One region of the Vibrio diazotrophicus genome, then DNA from elsewhere that is predicted to be linked to it. Evidence: predicted binding sites of a transcription regulator. Region 1 holds the regulator's gene; the other holds the start of a gene.
What was found. Region 1 encodes CRP, which controls carbon source genes, mostly activating them, when cyclic AMP is high. Its sites were predicted from a motif close to TGTGANNNNNNTCACA; they were not measured.
Positions count from the first base shown of each region.

Region 2: a site for CRP is predicted at 6,562-6,577, ahead of nagE (N-acetylglucosamine-specific PTS transporter subunit IIBC). Genes of this name have one in related genera too.

Region 1 covers NZ_CP151842.1:284,138-292,212, reverse strand. Annotated here, with positions in the region: gene AAGA51_RS01320 (ABC transporter ATP-binding protein) at 1-1,388, shown strand, start outside; gene AAGA51_RS01315 (TIGR02444 family protein) at 1,385-1,855, shown strand; gene AAGA51_RS01310 (hydrolase) at 1,975-2,955, shown strand; gene AAGA51_RS01305 (YheU family protein) at 3,049-3,258, shown strand; gene AAGA51_RS01300 (phosphoribulokinase) at 3,354-4,223, shown strand; gene crp (cAMP-activated global transcriptional regulator CRP) at 4,464-5,096, shown strand; gene AAGA51_RS01290 (DUF1338 domain-containing protein) at 5,199-6,002, opposite strand; gene astD (succinylglutamate-semialdehyde dehydrogenase) at 6,153-7,610, opposite strand; gene astA (arginine N-succinyltransferase) at 7,631-8,075, opposite strand, start outside.
Region 2 covers NZ_CP151842.1:913,746-921,820, reverse strand. Annotated here, with positions in the region: gene AAGA51_RS04200 (FimV/HubP family polar landmark protein) at 1-2,729, opposite strand, end outside; gene glnS (glutamine--tRNA ligase) at 2,963-4,633, opposite strand; gene nagE (N-acetylglucosamine-specific PTS transporter subunit IIBC) at 4,872-6,446, opposite strand; gene nagA (N-acetylglucosamine-6-phosphate deacetylase) at 6,928-8,064, shown strand; gene nagC (DNA-binding transcriptional regulator NagC) at 8,067-8,075, shown strand, end outside.

The sequences.
Region 1 (8,075 bases):
ACTTAGATTTAGATGCCGTGATGTGGTTAGAGCGCTGGTTACAAAGCTATCCGGGAACTTTGATTCTGATTTCCCACGACCGAGATTTCTTAGACCCGATCATCAACCGTATCATTCACATTGAGAATCAGAAGCTGAATGAATACACGGGCAACTACTCTTCGTTTGAAAATCAACGCGCGCAAAAGATGTTGCAACAGCAAGCTATGTATCAGAAGCAACAAAAGCAGATGAGCCACATGCAGAGCTACATCGATCGCTTCCGTTACAAAGCGTCTAAAGCTCGCCAGGCGCAAAGCCGGATTAAAGCTTTAGAACGAATGGAAAAAGTGTTGCCAGCACAGTTTGATAACCCATTCAGTTTTGAGTTTCGCGAACCGTCTGCACTGCCAAACCCAATCTTGATGATGGATGACGTGAGTGCGGGATACGACGATAACCTTATCCTAGAGAAGATTCGTCTTAATCTCGTTCCGGGCAGCCGTATTGGTCTGCTTGGTCGTAACGGTGCGGGTAAATCAACCCTAATTAAGCTGTTATCCAATGAACTGACTCCGCAAGGTGGTGACCTATCCTACTCACAAGGGGTGAAAATTGGTTACTTCGCGCAGCATCAGCTTGAAACGCTTCATCCAGAAGAGACACCTTTGCAACACATGATGCAAATCGCGCCTGAGAAAAACGAATTAGAACTGCGCAACTATCTGGGTAGTTTCGGCTTCAACGGTGATAAAGCACTAGAGAAAGTTGGACCGTTCTCGGGCGGTGAAAAAGCGCGCCTCGTGTTGGCTCTTATTGTGTGGCAAAAACCAAACCTGCTATTACTTGATGAACCAACCAACCACCTTGATTTGGATATGCGTCAAGCCCTGACTCTTGCACTGCAAAGCTTCGAAGGTGCGATGGTTATTGTCAGTCACGACCGCTACCTACTGCGCGCTACAACCGATGATTTGTATCTGGTTCATGACCGCCAAGTGGCACCGTTTGATGGTGATTTAGTAGATTACTATAAATGGCTTCAGGATCAGCAAAAAGCAGAACGCAAAGAACAACAAGCTCAAGCTGCACCAAAAGACAATGCTAACAGCGCTGCAGCGAAGAAAGATCAAAAACGTCGTGAAGCAGAACTTCGCAAGCTGACTGCGCCAATTCGCAAAAAGCTGACACAACTCGAAGCGAAAATGGATAAGTTGAACGAAATTGTCGCGGACTCTGAACAACAATTATCGGAGTCCTCACTGTATGATGCAGAAAACAAAGCTAAACTTAACCAAGTTCTCGCTACACAAGCTCAGGCGAAATCCGAACTCGAAGAGATCGAAATGGAGTGGATGAGCGAGCAAGAGACGCTGGAAGAAATGGAACAGGAGTTCAACAGTCAATGACCCAAGAGCACGTCAGAATTTCACTCACGTTGGAACGACTATGGCAATTCAGCTTGCAGTACTACAGCGTTCGAGAAGTCAAAGAGGCGTGCTTACACCTGCAAAACCACTATAACGGCAACGTAAATTTGCTCTTGCTGCTCAAATGGCTTGATGAGCAGCAAGTAGCGTTTCATGAGCAAGATTGGCAAACGGTTATTGACTGTATCGGACGCTCGGAAACGCTACTACATAGCTACCGAGAGTTACGCCGTAAATTAAAAGCCACTCTGCCGGACACCCAATATCGCGAAGCACTGCAATTCGAATTGCAGTTGGAAAAGCAGCAACAGTCTGACTTAGTGGACTGCATCAATAGTCTGACTTTGATGAATAATGAAGACACACCTCTTACCCAACGTTACTGCCGACAACTCGGTGCCGAAAACCTCGCTAAACAGTTTGCCAAACCTGTACCCAAGAACTGAATCTTCCCGCTTATTTAATTGGGTATATACTCAATATAAACAGACCACTTAAAGTTGCAGTCACCAAAACTGCATCATTAAATAGGCAAAAATAATTGAATTAATTTGATGGTTAGCCGATGACCCAATTTGTTGCCGCTACAGGCTTGAAGAACCCACATTTACAGACATTAGTCCCGCGCTTTATTCGTAAGAAAGCGCTGTTTGAACCAGTCTGGCAAACGCTCGATACACCTGACGGCGATTTCCTCGACTTAGCGTGGAGTGAAGATGCACATAGTGAAAGCGCAGCGAAAAAGCCCATTTTCATCCTATTTCATGGTCTGGAAGGCTGCTTCTATAGCCCTTATGCCAATGGCTTAATGCAAGCCTTTGCCAAAGATGGCTGGTTATCGGTCATGATGCACTTCCGCGGTTGTAGCGGTAAGCCGAATAATTTGGCTCGCGCATACCATTCCGGTGAGGTGGAAGATGCCCGTTTAGTTCTGGAATATTTGAGAGAACAGTTTCCGAATCGCACTATCGTCGCTACTGGTATTTCTCTTGGAGGCAACATGCTGGTGAACTACTTGGCCGATTACAATGAAGATCCGATAGTCACAGCTGCGACCGTAGTTTCCGCCCCTTTAGATTTAGCTGCCTGTGCTCAACGGATTGAACACGGTTTTTCAAAAATCTATCGCCGTTATCTGGTCTCATCACTGAAAAACAGTGCAATGAAAAAGCATCATCTGCTCAAAGGTGAACTAGGGCTTTCCTATCAGAGCATTAAACGCGTCACTCACCTCAGTGATTTCGATGACTTAATCACAGCGCCCCTACATGGGTTTAAAGATTCGCAAGACTACTACGAGAAATGCTCTGGTATTAACAAACTACAGCAAATTAAAGTACCCACTCAGATCATTCATGCTAAAGACGATCCATTTATGAATGAATCTGTGATTCCCAAATTCATCCTACCTGACAACATCGACTATCGCTTGTTTGAGCAAGGCGGGCACGTTGGCTTTGTATCCGGAAGCATCCTAAAGCCTGAATTTTGGCTGGAAAAAGCATTGCCTGCTTATTATGAAAGTTTGAAAGACGCTCAGGATTAAATATTCGTCAGCAATAAAAAATTCGCCCCTCCATTAATAGGCTGACGTGCGTTATATTGACGAAACAACATTAAGAAGAATTACGAGCAAGTTATGATTGTACCTTGGCAAGATATTGCACCAGAAACATTAGAAAACCTCATCAGCGAATTTGTGCTCAGAGAAGGCACAGATTATGGCGAAGTTGAAGTTTCTCTGGAGCATAAGATCGACCAAATCAAAGCATTACTAAGGAGCGGCGATGCGGTGATTGTCTATTCAGAATTACACGAAAGTATTGATATCAAAGTTAATAATCGATAATCAGTGATAATTGAAATTCCATGTTATAGTGGCTTCAACTCGGGCGATGAACAGATTTCAACGCCTTATTATAGGATTTTTGGACAAGGTTAGTCATGTCAGCAAAACACCCAATTATTGCCGTAACTGGTTCATCAGGTGCAGGCACTACTACAACGTCAGAAGCATTCCGTAAAATGTTCAACATGATGAGTGTTAAACCCGCTTGGGTTGAAGGTGATAGTTTTCACCGTTTCACTCGTCCAGAAATGGATATTGAAATCCGTAAAGCCCGCGAACAGGGTCGTCATATCAGCTACTTCGGCCCAGAAGCCAACGACTTTGGTGCTTTGAGCGAGTTTTTCCGTCAATACGGTAAAGCAGGAACAGGCCAAATCCGACGCTATCTGCACACCTTTGATGAGGCCGTGCCTTATAACCAAATGCCCGGAACATTCACTCCATGGCAAGAGCTTCCAGCTAGTACAGACGTACTCTTCTATGAAGGGCTACACGGTGGTGTAGTAGACGGTGAGGTTAATGTGGCGCAGCATGTCGATTTCCTGATTGGCATGGTACCGATTGTTAACCTTGAGTGGATTCAAAAGTATGTCCGTGACACCCGTGACCGGGGGCACTCGCGCGAAGCCGTGATGGATTCGATAGTTCGCTCAATGGATGACTATCTCAACTACATCACACCACAATTTTCGCGCACGCATATTAACTTTCAACGGGTGCCGACCGTAGATACATCCAACCCACTGAATGCCAAAGGCATTCCTAGTCTGGACGAAAGTTTTGTAGTCATTCGCCTACGTGGAATTAAAAATGTCGACTTCCCATACTTACTGGCAATGATCGACGGCTCCTTTATGTCTCGCCACAACACCATTGTGGTTCCGGGAGGAAAAATGAGTTTTGCCATGGAATTGATTGTAAGACCAATCCTACAGCAACTCATTGAAACGGGGAAAATCGGCTAATCGAAACAAGCTTTTTGCGTTTAGTTTCCATACCGTGACCATGTGCACATTTTTGCGTAAAAAATCAAGGTAGGGACACGATTAAAATCAAGAAAATGTCGCTGAAAAAGGATACTATTCTTAACCGAAACACAAGATAGCTTGCAGCGACCATAAAGTCCTCTTATTCTAGTAAATCTATTTTAAGCTTTGCTAAATATGGATAGCAGCAAGCGTACCCTGCAGAGGAAGTGAGATATTATGGTTCTAGGTAAACCTCAAACCGACCCAACATTAGAGTGGTTTCTTTCACATTGTCACATTCATAAGTACCCTTCAAAAAGCACGCTGATTCACGCGGGCGAGAAAGCAGAAACTTTGTACTACATTGTTAAAGGTTCTGTTGCGGTACTGATTAAAGATGAAGAAGGAAAGGAAATGATCCTTTCTTACCTAAACCAAGGTGACTTCATCGGTGAACTTGGCTTGTTTGAAGAAGGTCAAGAGCGTACAGCATGGGTTCGAGCTAAATCTCCATGTGAAGTTGCTGAAATTTCATTTAAGAAGTTCCGTCAGCTTATCCAAGTTAACCCAGATATTTTAATGCGTCTTTCTGGTCAGATGGCTCGTCGTCTACAAGTAACAAGCCAGAAAGTTGGTGACCTTGCGTTCCTAGACGTAACAGGCCGCATTGCACAAACGCTTCTTAACCTAGCGAAACAGCCTGACGCAATGACTCACCCAGACGGCATGCAGATCAAGATCACTCGTCAAGAAATCGGTCAAATCGTTGGCTGTTCTCGTGAGACAGTAGGTCGTATTCTGAAGATGCTTGAAGAGCAGAATCTAATTTCAGCTCACGGTAAGACTATCGTTGTGTACGGAACTCGTTAATAGCTAACGCTATTACAAAAATTCAAAAGCCACCTTCTGGTGGCTTTTCTTTTTTCTGCTCTATTCGCTAACACATAAAGCTCGGTAAGTGATCACTCTTAACTAGGCAAGAGATTTACTATCGGTACTTTCAAAAATCTTATCTGCAGATGCAGCTACAAATCCTGTATATAGCTCTCCGTTTGCCATTGGATAACGCTTTGCAAACTCATAGAAGCCACCAGGAACCGTTTCAGTGCCATCACTAAATGTTACTGGAACTTTATCTGCCATGGTTGAAGACTGCTCAAGCAATACTTCTGGCGTTCCTTTCACTTCACCGCCCGATTCATTGATAGTAAAACCTGCGCCACGCAAATGGTCATTCACTTGTTTTACTTCTGTAAATGCCTTGAGCTGGTTTACGTTAACCGTAAAGTGGTTAGCCCCATAACCATGCGCCGCCAACCAAGAAGCGTACTCGCTTTCTTCTGCCAGCAACTGGTAATCTGCAAAACTGATATCCCACAAACGACCACCATAAAGGAATGCATCACCTTCAAGTTTAGTTGCATCTACTTGCTCAACCAACTTAGCAACAATCTCTTGAAGCTGTGGTGAACACTCTTCAACTTTCAGTTCACTGATGAATACTTTTGGCTGAAGCGGATCAGGATGCTCATAGTGTTTTGCGACCAGTTTTTTGCTTTCAAAAACATAGTCACCACAATCTTTGTAGCCGAGGGCTAAGAAAGGTTTTGCTAACGTTTCTAGACCAAGAGGAGCAACATTGAAAGTACGTAGTGCAATATGGTCATTGATTAGCGCTTCATCTTCTTCTAACAAGCTATGAACTTTATCTGCGGAAGGACAAAGGCGAGTGATGTAATCATTCCACAATGATTGAAACAGAACTTCTGGCGTCATAGTGCCTCCTTGGCTTCATGAACACGACGTATTGGATTGGAAAAGAGGCTAACTAAAGCCGGTTACTATTCTTTTATAGATTTAAGTTGTTATTAGTTTTCAGGTTTAAACAAACAGGCTTCACCTTTCGATGAAGCCTGAATAACTTTGTTATAGCTCTACACCTGGGCTTAGTGTCGCAGGAAGCTCGGTTGCAGAACCTTCCATTGACGCCATTGGGTAAGCACAGTAGTCCGCAGCGTAGAATGCACTTGGACGTAAGTTACCCGAAGCACCCGGACCACCAAATGGAGCATCACCACTCGCACCCGTTAGCTGACGGTTGCGGTTCACGATACCTGCACGAATATGGTCAACAAAGTATTCCCACTCCGTATCTTCTGTTGTAACTAAGCCAGCAGACAGACCAAAGCGAGTATCGTTAGCCAGCTCAACCGCTTGCTCTAGAGTTTCGTAGCGAACCAATTGCAGTAGTGGGCCGAAGTATTCTTCGTCAGGCAGTTGCGCGATTGGCGTAACATCAATGATACCCGGTGATACGAACGCAGCACCTTTGCTTTGCGCTTCAACAAGGCTCTTACCACCTAGAGATTGTAGGTTGGCTTGGGCATTAAGAATGAAGTCCGCCGCCGCTTTAGAGATTTGAGGCCCCATAAATGGTGCTGGCTCAGCAAATGGCTGATCCATACGCAGCTTCTTCGTCGCTTCTACTAAGCGAGCAACCAGTTCATCGCCTTTCGCACCAACAGGAACATACAGACGACGTGCACAAGTACAACGTTGACCAGCACTGATAAATGCAGACTGAATAATGGTGTAGACCGTTGCGTTCAAATCACCAAAACTCTCAGAAATCACCATTGGGTTATTACCACCCATTTCTAGCGCCAGCATCTTGTCTGGCTGACCAGCAAACTGGCGATGAAGAATGTGCCCTGTATTCGCGCTACCCGTAAACAACAGGCCATCAATACCTTTAGACTGAGCCAGAGCAATACCGGTTTCTTTACCACCTTGTACAAGGTTGATAACGCCTGCTGGTAGACCTGCTGCTTCCCAGAGCTTCATAGTGACTTCTGCCGTCCATGGTGTTTGCTCTGAAGGTTTGAACACAACGGTATTGCCCGCAAGAAGAGCAGGAACAATATGCCCATTCGGTAAGTGGCCAGGGAAGTTGTAAGGACCAAACACGGCCATAACACCCAGTGGGCGGTGGCGCAGTACAATTTGGTTGCCCGCAGCTTCACGCACGGTTTCACCAGTACGGTCATGGTACGCACGAATAGAGATAGCAATTTTGCCAGCCATAGCAGCCGCTTCAGTGCGAGTTTCCCAAATTGGTTTACCCGTTTCTTTCGCGATCACTTCTGCAATTTGCTCGCTGTTCTCCTTAATTTTTTCAGCAAAAGCGAGAACCACTTTTTCACGCTCTGCGAAAGGCAGTTTTTTCCAGCTAACAAATGCATTGCGAGCAGAAGCAACGGCTTCTTCTACTTGCTCTTGTGTTGCACTTTGACCTTGCCAAATGACCTCATCGTTATAAGGGCTTAAAGATGAAAGCATTTCACCTTTACCTTCCAACCACTGTCCTGCGATCCACTGAGTCATAATGTGTTCCTTAAATTCTTTTACTGAGCCAAAATTCGAATAAAGTCGCCATTATCTACTTTCAGTGCATTTGCTACTTTTGGAGAGATAATTGCGCTGCCGTTTTCACGGTTGAATGCTGCTTTTGCGGCGGTCGCTCGAAAGTTTTCAAACGATGTATTACAGATTAAAAAATCTTGCGAGCTTGAGTGTTCAGCAATAATGACCTTCACTCGAACTGAGTTACGTACCGAGTCGATATTGTTGATATCACACTCCACACTTGGGCCCGCATCAAAGATGTCGACATAATTGCGACAGGTAAACCCTTCCTTCTCCAACAATTTAAGAGCAGGTCGTGTCTTTTCATGCACCTGACCAATCACTTCCTGTGCTTCTTTGCTGAGCAAATTGATATATATCGGCAGTTTAGGCATCAAATCCGCAATAAAGCCTTTCTTACCAATGCCGGTCAGATAGTCAGCC
Region 2 (8,075 bases), 630 kb from region 1:
GTTTCTACTGCTTCAGATTCAACATCTGCCAGCGCGTCTTCTTCGGTGTACTCTGGAAGATCTACCTCATCGAATTGAGTGGCAATATTTTGCTCTGTCTGTTTAGGCTCAGACTCTTCTGCTAAAACCTCAGCAAGTTCCGCTTCGTCTTGCGTTTCCAGAGCATCCGTTTCTGCTACTTCAGATTCAACATCCGCCAGCGCGTCTTCTTCGGTGTACTCTGGAAGATCTACCTCATCGAATTGAGCGGCAATATTTTGCTCTGGCTGTTCAGACTCAGACTCTTCTGCCAAAACCTCAGCAGGTTCCGCTTCGTCTTGCGTTTCCAGAGCATCCGTTTCTGCTGTTTTAGATTCAATATCCGCTGTTTCTGTTTCTGTTTCTGTTTCTGTTTCTAGGCCATCAAAAACCCAATCGTCATCTTGTGGAACACCGAATTCATTCGCAACAACTTGCTCTTGCTCTGTTTCCGCTTGCTCTTCTTCCGACTTCTCTCCACCTTCAATTTCCGGATTGAACTCGAAGTCATCCAGATCAAAATCGTCTTCATTCAGTGCTGAAATAGATTCAAACTCTTCATCCAGTAACGGATCAGACTTAGGTGCATTGGTAATAAGGTCGTCAATGAAGTTTGCACTATTGAAATCTTCAACCAGTTCTTCAGATTCCGCGTTTTGTTCGATGGTCAGCAGCTCATCAAAAAGCTCTAAACTTTCATCTTTCTCTTCTGTGTCTTCCGATTCTGAAGTGACTTCATCAGCCAAGAAGTCTTCGTAACCTGTCGGTTCTTCACTAAGCTCACCGACAAAATCATCGAGCAGATCAGTACTGTTTTCATCAATCTCAGGAATATCTGAATCACCGCTATCTCCCAGCAGTTCATCCAGTTCCACCATCATCTCATCGGCGACATTTTGTTCAGAATCAGCTTCGTCAAAACCGTTTTCATTTAAAAGCTCGTCTAGCAGCGCCGTGCTATTAGCTTCAATTTCAGGCTCGTCTTCTTCATCTTCTAATAGCAACTCGTCTAGTAATGCCGTCTCATCTTTTGCATTCGCCTCTAAAGACTCCAAGTCAGCCTGAGCTTCTATGTTTGCAAATAAGTCGTCTAACTCTTCATCTGAAGTGAACTTAGCCGCCTCTGGCTCCGGATTACTTTGGGACTTTTCTTCATCTAGCAAGCTGTCGAAATCTAACAACTCTGAGCTTGTTTCATCATCTTCTTGTGCAGCAAAAAGTTCATCCAACATAGATTGGTCAAGAGAAGGTGAATCCAGCTCTTCAGAATCATCCGCAGCCAACAAAGATTCGATATCGGCTTGCGACATTTCACCATCATCAGATAGGTCAAAGCCGATCTCGTCGTCTTCATCATAGTTTTGTGATGCCTGGTCTAGAGCGCGTTCCATTTCCTCCAAACCAAGAGCTTTCTCATCCCCATTGACAGTGATGTCGTTATTACCAGAAGACAAATCACCAAAGTCAGTATCAAGGTCGCCTGAGTCATCAATAGCAGCAAATAAATCTTCGCCGTCTTCACCCTCTAAGTCGAAGTCTAAATCGCTCTCGTCTAGGCCAGCAAAAATATCACCGTCATCTTCTTCTGATGTTTCTTCTTTCTTCTCTTCACCAAAGAGTGAGTCGTTGTCATCCATGCTGCCAAACAGGTCATCGTCCAGAAGCAACTCATCATCTAAATCTTCAAGCGACTGATCACCAACCGCTAGTGGAGCAGCGGCTTCAGCACTAGAATTCGCATTAAGTACTGTTTCTTGAGTAGGTGAATTTGACGCTTGATTTGAACCCGAACGACGTCCTAAAAATAGCACTACGAGTAAGGCGATTAATAAGCCCGGAATAAGAGCTAACCCTGCTACCATCCAGTTGTTCGCTAATAATTCATCCAACTTAGACGGTGCGAGACGTTGCATTTCTTCGCGTTTAATTCTCTCTTCAGCCAGCAGTTTTTCAACTTCAGAACGAATGCGGTTTTCATCGCCCAACTCTTGTTTTAAGCCACTCACTTCAGATTGTACTTCGGCGAGCATCAAACGCAGTCTGTGATTCTTTTCTTCCAGTGCCTGAATTTCATTTTGGTCGGCTGATGACGCTTTCATGCTGCCATCATTTTTCGCTTCCACAACAGGCTTTTCTGCAACGACAGGCTCTGTTGGTGTTACTTGGGCTTCTGGTGTCTGTGTTTCAGCAGGAGCAACAGAGGCTGGTTTCACATCTACTGTCGGTTTCGGTTCTGCTTTCGGAGTGTTTACGACGGGTGTTGCTGGCTTAGCAGGCTGTTGCACGAGACGAGCTTTATGCGCAGCCATCACTTTGACTGCTTCTTCCGTTGAAACACTGCTCACTTGAGCGAGCGAAGGAATGCGTAATGTGCTACCCGGAATTAAGCTATGGATATTTTGGTTTTCAAACGCTTGAGGATTTAAACGATAAATTGCCAGTAGAGTCTGCTGTACAGAAACTTGGTTAGAGGGACGTATACGTGACGCAATCGACCATAAAGTGTCTTTTTCAGAAGTAGGGCCAATAACCTGTGAAGGCTCTGCCGTTGCTGTTGTTCGATTACGGACAATATCACTACTATATTGCGGCGCTGACTGAACTTCGCCAGTCGGACCAATAAGGCGAATACTCTCTGCACTAACGAAAGAAGTCTGAGTCACGGCCGCTACAGCGATTGGCAGTAACAGGCGTTTAAAAAATTGACGCATATAAGGCTCAGCTAGGTGCTATGAATTAATAAAGATAACAATCTGTTAAATATATCGGATAAGAGGAGCAAAACTATAGGAGATAACGCAAAAAATGTGTTCGTACCGTAATAATCGCAGCAATCTCACACTAAAAATCCATTTTTGCTACTCACGTCCGATACCATAATGACGATTCAAAAAATAAAAGCCAGCTTTAAGCTGGCTTTTGCATCGTTTTACTTCGTCAGATATTACTCAGACTCAATTTTAGCCCAAGTATCACGTAGGCCAACTGTACGGTTGAACACTAGAGATTCAGGCGTTGAATCTTTGTTGTCTGCACAGAAATAACCCATACGCTCAAACTGGTAACCCACTTCAGCTTCTGCTGTCGCAAGGCTAGGTTCAACGAAACCATTCACCTTAACCAGTGACTCTGGGTTAATCGTTGCAGCGAAATCATCAGCTGCAGCTGGGTTAGGCACAGTAAATAGGCGATCGTAAAGGCGGAATTCAGCAGGTAAACCTTTATCTGCAGACACCCAATGGATAACCCCCTTCACTTTACGACCATCTTCTGGGTTTTTACCCAGAGTCGCTGGATCGTAAGTACAGTATATCGTTGTGATGTTGCCATCTTGGTCTTTCTCTACACGCTCTGCCTTAATGACATACGCACCGCGTAGACGAACTTCTTTACCTAACACCAAACGCTTGTATTTCTTGTTACCTTCTTCGCGGAAGTCTTCACGCTCAATCCAGATTTCGCGGGTAAATGGTACATCACGAGACCCCATATCAGGATTGTTTGGATGGTTAGCAAGATTCAGAACTTCAACACTCTCTGCATCGAAGTTTTCGATAACAACCTTCACTGGGTCCAATACAGCCATTGCTCGTGGTGCATTAGTGTTTAGATCGTCACGAATACATGATTCAAGTGAACTGAACTCAATCATGTTGTCTTGCTTAGTAACGCCGATACGCTTACAGAATTCACGGATAGAAGCAGCCGTAAAGCCACGACGACGTAAACCAGAAATGGTAGGCATACGAGGATCATCCCAACCATCAACCAATTTCTCAGTCACAAGTTGGTTTAGCTTACGCTTAGACATTACTGTGTATTCTAGATTCAGGCGGCTGAACTCATACTGACGAGGATGGCAATCAATAGTGATGTTATCCAGCACCCAGTCGTACAGACGGCGGTTATCTTGGAATTCCAAAGTACAGATAGAGTGCGTAATACCTTCCAATGCATCCGAGATACAGTGTGTAAAGTCGTACATTGGGTAAATACACCACTTGTCACCCGTCTGATGATGCTCAGCAAAACGAACACGATAGATAACTGGATCGCGCATTACGATGAATGACGAAGCCATATCGATTTTAGCACGCAGACATGCTTCACCTTCTTTGAAGCCACCTGTTCTCATTTTTTCAAATAGAGCCAAGTTTTCTTCAACACTGCGATCACGATAAGGGCTGTGTTTACCTGGAGTGGTTAAAGTTCCTCGGTATTCGCGGATCTGCTCTGGAGTCAGCTCTTCAACATAAGCCAAACCTTTATTGATAAGCTCCAGCGCATATTCGTACAGCTTGTCAAAATAGTCAGATGAATAGCAGATATCACCAGACCACTCAAAGCCCAGCCAACTTACATCTTTCTTAATTGATTCTACGTATTCGATGTTTTCTTTCTCTGGGTTTGTGTCATCAAAACGTAAGTTACACTGGCCCTGATAGTCTTGAGCGATACCAAAGTTCAAACAAATCGACTTCGCGTGACCGATATGCAGATAACCATTAGGCTCTGGCGGGAAACGAGTATGCACGCTAGTGTGTTTACCATCCGCTAAATCTTTATCTATGATTTGGCGAATGAAGTTCGATGGACGAGCCTCAGCTTCACTCATCTATAGCACCTCAAAATAATTTAATACTGGCAGAAAGTTTTCCTGTCTGGGCCAAATTAGCCGCAATCCACAGAAATATTGCGTTCAATGATCCACAATTCTGGGCATTTTCACAATAAAAACTGCGGATTTATTAGGAAATAATATTTACTTCGCTTGTTCTGTAGCCAACGTCTTACAAAGCAAAAAGCCTCCGCATATAGCGAAGGCTTTCATTTCAGCTAAAGAATTTTATCTATTATGGCAGTTTCACGCCAGATAGATCTTCAGTCGCGCTGATTGCTTTCATTTCGCCCGCAACGATTTCCGCTAGTGGACCTAGGATAACTTGAAGGTTGTTTTCGCCAAGCTTAACCACACCTTTAGCACCTAGTTTCTTCAATACAGCTTCGTCAGCTACTGAACGATCTTTCAGTGTTAGACGTAGACGTGTAATACAAGCATCGATAGTGGTTAGGTTTTCGTGACCACCTAGAGCTTTTAGGTATTGGCGCGCTAGATCACTCTTGTCTCCACTTGAGCTAGAAGGTGCTGCAACAGCTTCATCATCATCTTCACGACCTGGTGACTTCAAGTTGAAAGTACGGATTGCGAATGTGAATGTGAAGAAGTATAGAGCGAAGAACGCTAGACCAATGATAAGTAGAGTTACAGGTTTAGTTGCTAGACCCCAGTTTAGTGCGAAGTCGATTAGACCAGCAGAGAAACCAAAGCCGTGTAGCGTACCAAACATGTTAGCAACAACTAGAGCTAGACCAGTAAACACTGCGTGCATTGCATATAGTGCTGGTGCTAGGAACACAAACATGAACTCTAGAGGTTCTGTGATACCTGTTAGGAATGAACAGAATGCTACAGAGAACAATGCACCACCAACTTGATGACGTTTCTCTACAGGTGCTGCAAAGTACATAGCTAAAGCTGCACCAGGTAGACCGAACATCATGATTGGGAAGAAGCCATTCATGAATACACCAGCGCTCTTATCGCCACCGAAGAAACGGTGTAGGTCGCCAGATTTCATTGTTTCAGTCACTTCTTTAACAACAGCTGTGATCTCAGGATTCACTGCATTTTGGAAGTTAAATGTGTGCTCTTGACCAACCACTAGAGCTTTAGCAATAGATGGATCTACACATAATTTTTGTAATGCAGGTAGTGCTTGACCAGCCGCTTGCGCACCCGTTACAACGATTTCTTGACACGTACCCATACCGAACCAGAAGTATGAGTTAAGCACGTGGTGCAAACCAACAGGAATTAGAGCACGGTTAAGAGTACCGTAAACAAACTGACCTACTGAACCAGAAGTTGATACTGCGTGAGCTAGAGTATCAAGACCACCTTGGATGCTTGGCCATACAACACCAGAGATTGCACCTGCAACCAGTGCAAACAGACCTGCCATAATAGGTACAAGACGCTTACCAGAGAAGAACGCTAACCATTCTGGAAGACGAGTAGCGTGAAAAGCGTTATAAGCGTGACCCGCGATGATACCTGCAAAAATACCGCCGAAGAACGACATGTTAATTGAAGGATCAATTGTTTTTGCTGTTGCTGTCAGTACGAAGTATGCAACTGCACCAGCTAGACCAGCAGCACCAGAACCGTCTTTAGAAAGACCGATTGCGATACCAAGGCCGAATAGAAGAGGTAGTTGCCCAAAAATCGCACCACCAGCTTCTGCCATAAATGGAATGTCTAGTAGGTCGCCCTGACCTAGACGTAATAAGATCGCTGCAACAGGTAGCGTTGCGATAGGTAGCATCAATGCTTTACCTAACTTTTGCGCATATCCAAGAATATTCACCGTAAGTTCCCCCTATAGGATTTTATAAATATCGGCAAACTTATTTTAGTCGCCCAATTTAGTCATAATCAGTGTATGACAATAATTTTGCTCCGCAAATTAAAAGCTCATCAATTGTGACCGTAATCACCTCAGAGCAGCATAATTCGAGGTTTTTGCTAGCGAGATCATAAAACTTATTTTACAATATAAAAAAACATGAATTTAACGGTACTATTCGGCTAATAAATAAGTGATGTAATGTCTTATAGCAAAAGAGATTGTAGCTGCTAATAAACCTATTTTCCGGTGACAAAACCAGAACAAAAATAGTACCGAATAATCAGCTTGAAGCACCATTTGAGTGACCGCTGAGCACAAAGATATTTCGCGATTTGATAAAAGTTAGCAAAGAGTCCCGTTCGTACCATACTCTTTAGAGACCATATCAGCTTATCGCTCCTAAAATTATAGAATGTCTATCGACGAGGATTCGTTAATTATGTACGCACTAACTAACTGTAAAGTATACACAGGCAGCGATGTACTAACTGGCCATGCTGTTGTCATTAATGCTGATACAATTCACGCTATTATCCCTGAAGAAAATCTTCCGAGTGACATAGAGCGCAAAGATCTCAATGGTGCAAACCTAAGCCCGGGTTTTATTGACTTACAACTCAATGGCTGTGGTGGCGTTATGTTCAACGATGAAATAACGGCAGATACAATCCATACGATGCACCAAGCTAACCTTAAATCAGGCTGTACAAGCTTCTTACCCACTCTCATCACATCCTCTGATGAAAACATGCGTCAAGCTATCGCGGCAGAGCGTGACTACCGCCAAAAGTACAGCCACCATTCTTTAGGTCTTCACCTAGAAGGACCTTATTTGAATATCGAAAGAAAAGGTATTCATAGCGTTGACTTTATTCGTGAATCGGATGAAGCAATGATCGATTTCATGTGTCAGAACAGTGATGTCATTACTAAAGTAACGTTGGCGCCAGAAAACAATAATCCTCAACATATTGAAAAACTGGCGCAAGCAGGCATTGTGGTATCAATTGGTCACACAAACGCCACCTATCAAGAAGCTCGTAAAGGTTTTGAAGCAGGTATTACTTTCGCAACGCATTTGTTTAATGCAATGACACCAATGCAAGGCCGTGAGCCTGGTGTTGTTGGTGCTATCTTTGACACACCAGAAGTCTATGCCGGTATTATTGCTGATGGTTTCCACGTGGATTACGCAAACATCCGTATCGCGCATAAAATCAAGGGCGAAAAGCTCGTATTAGTGACAGATGCCACAGCTCCTGCAGGCGCGGAGATGGATTACTTTATTTTTGTCGGTAAGAAAGTATATTACCGAGATGGCAAGTGTATCGATGAAAACGGCACACTTGGTGGCTCAGCCCTTACAATGATTGAAGCAGTTCAAAATACGGTTGAGCATGTCGGCATCGCTTTAGATGAAGCACTGAGAATGGCTACTTTGTATCCAGCAAAAGCAATTGGGGTTGACCATAAATTGGGTCGTATTAAGAACGGCATGATTGCCAACCTGACTGTTTTTGACCGTGACTTCAATGTAAAAGCGACTGTGGTTAACGGACAATACGAGCATAAGTAATAATGAATGGC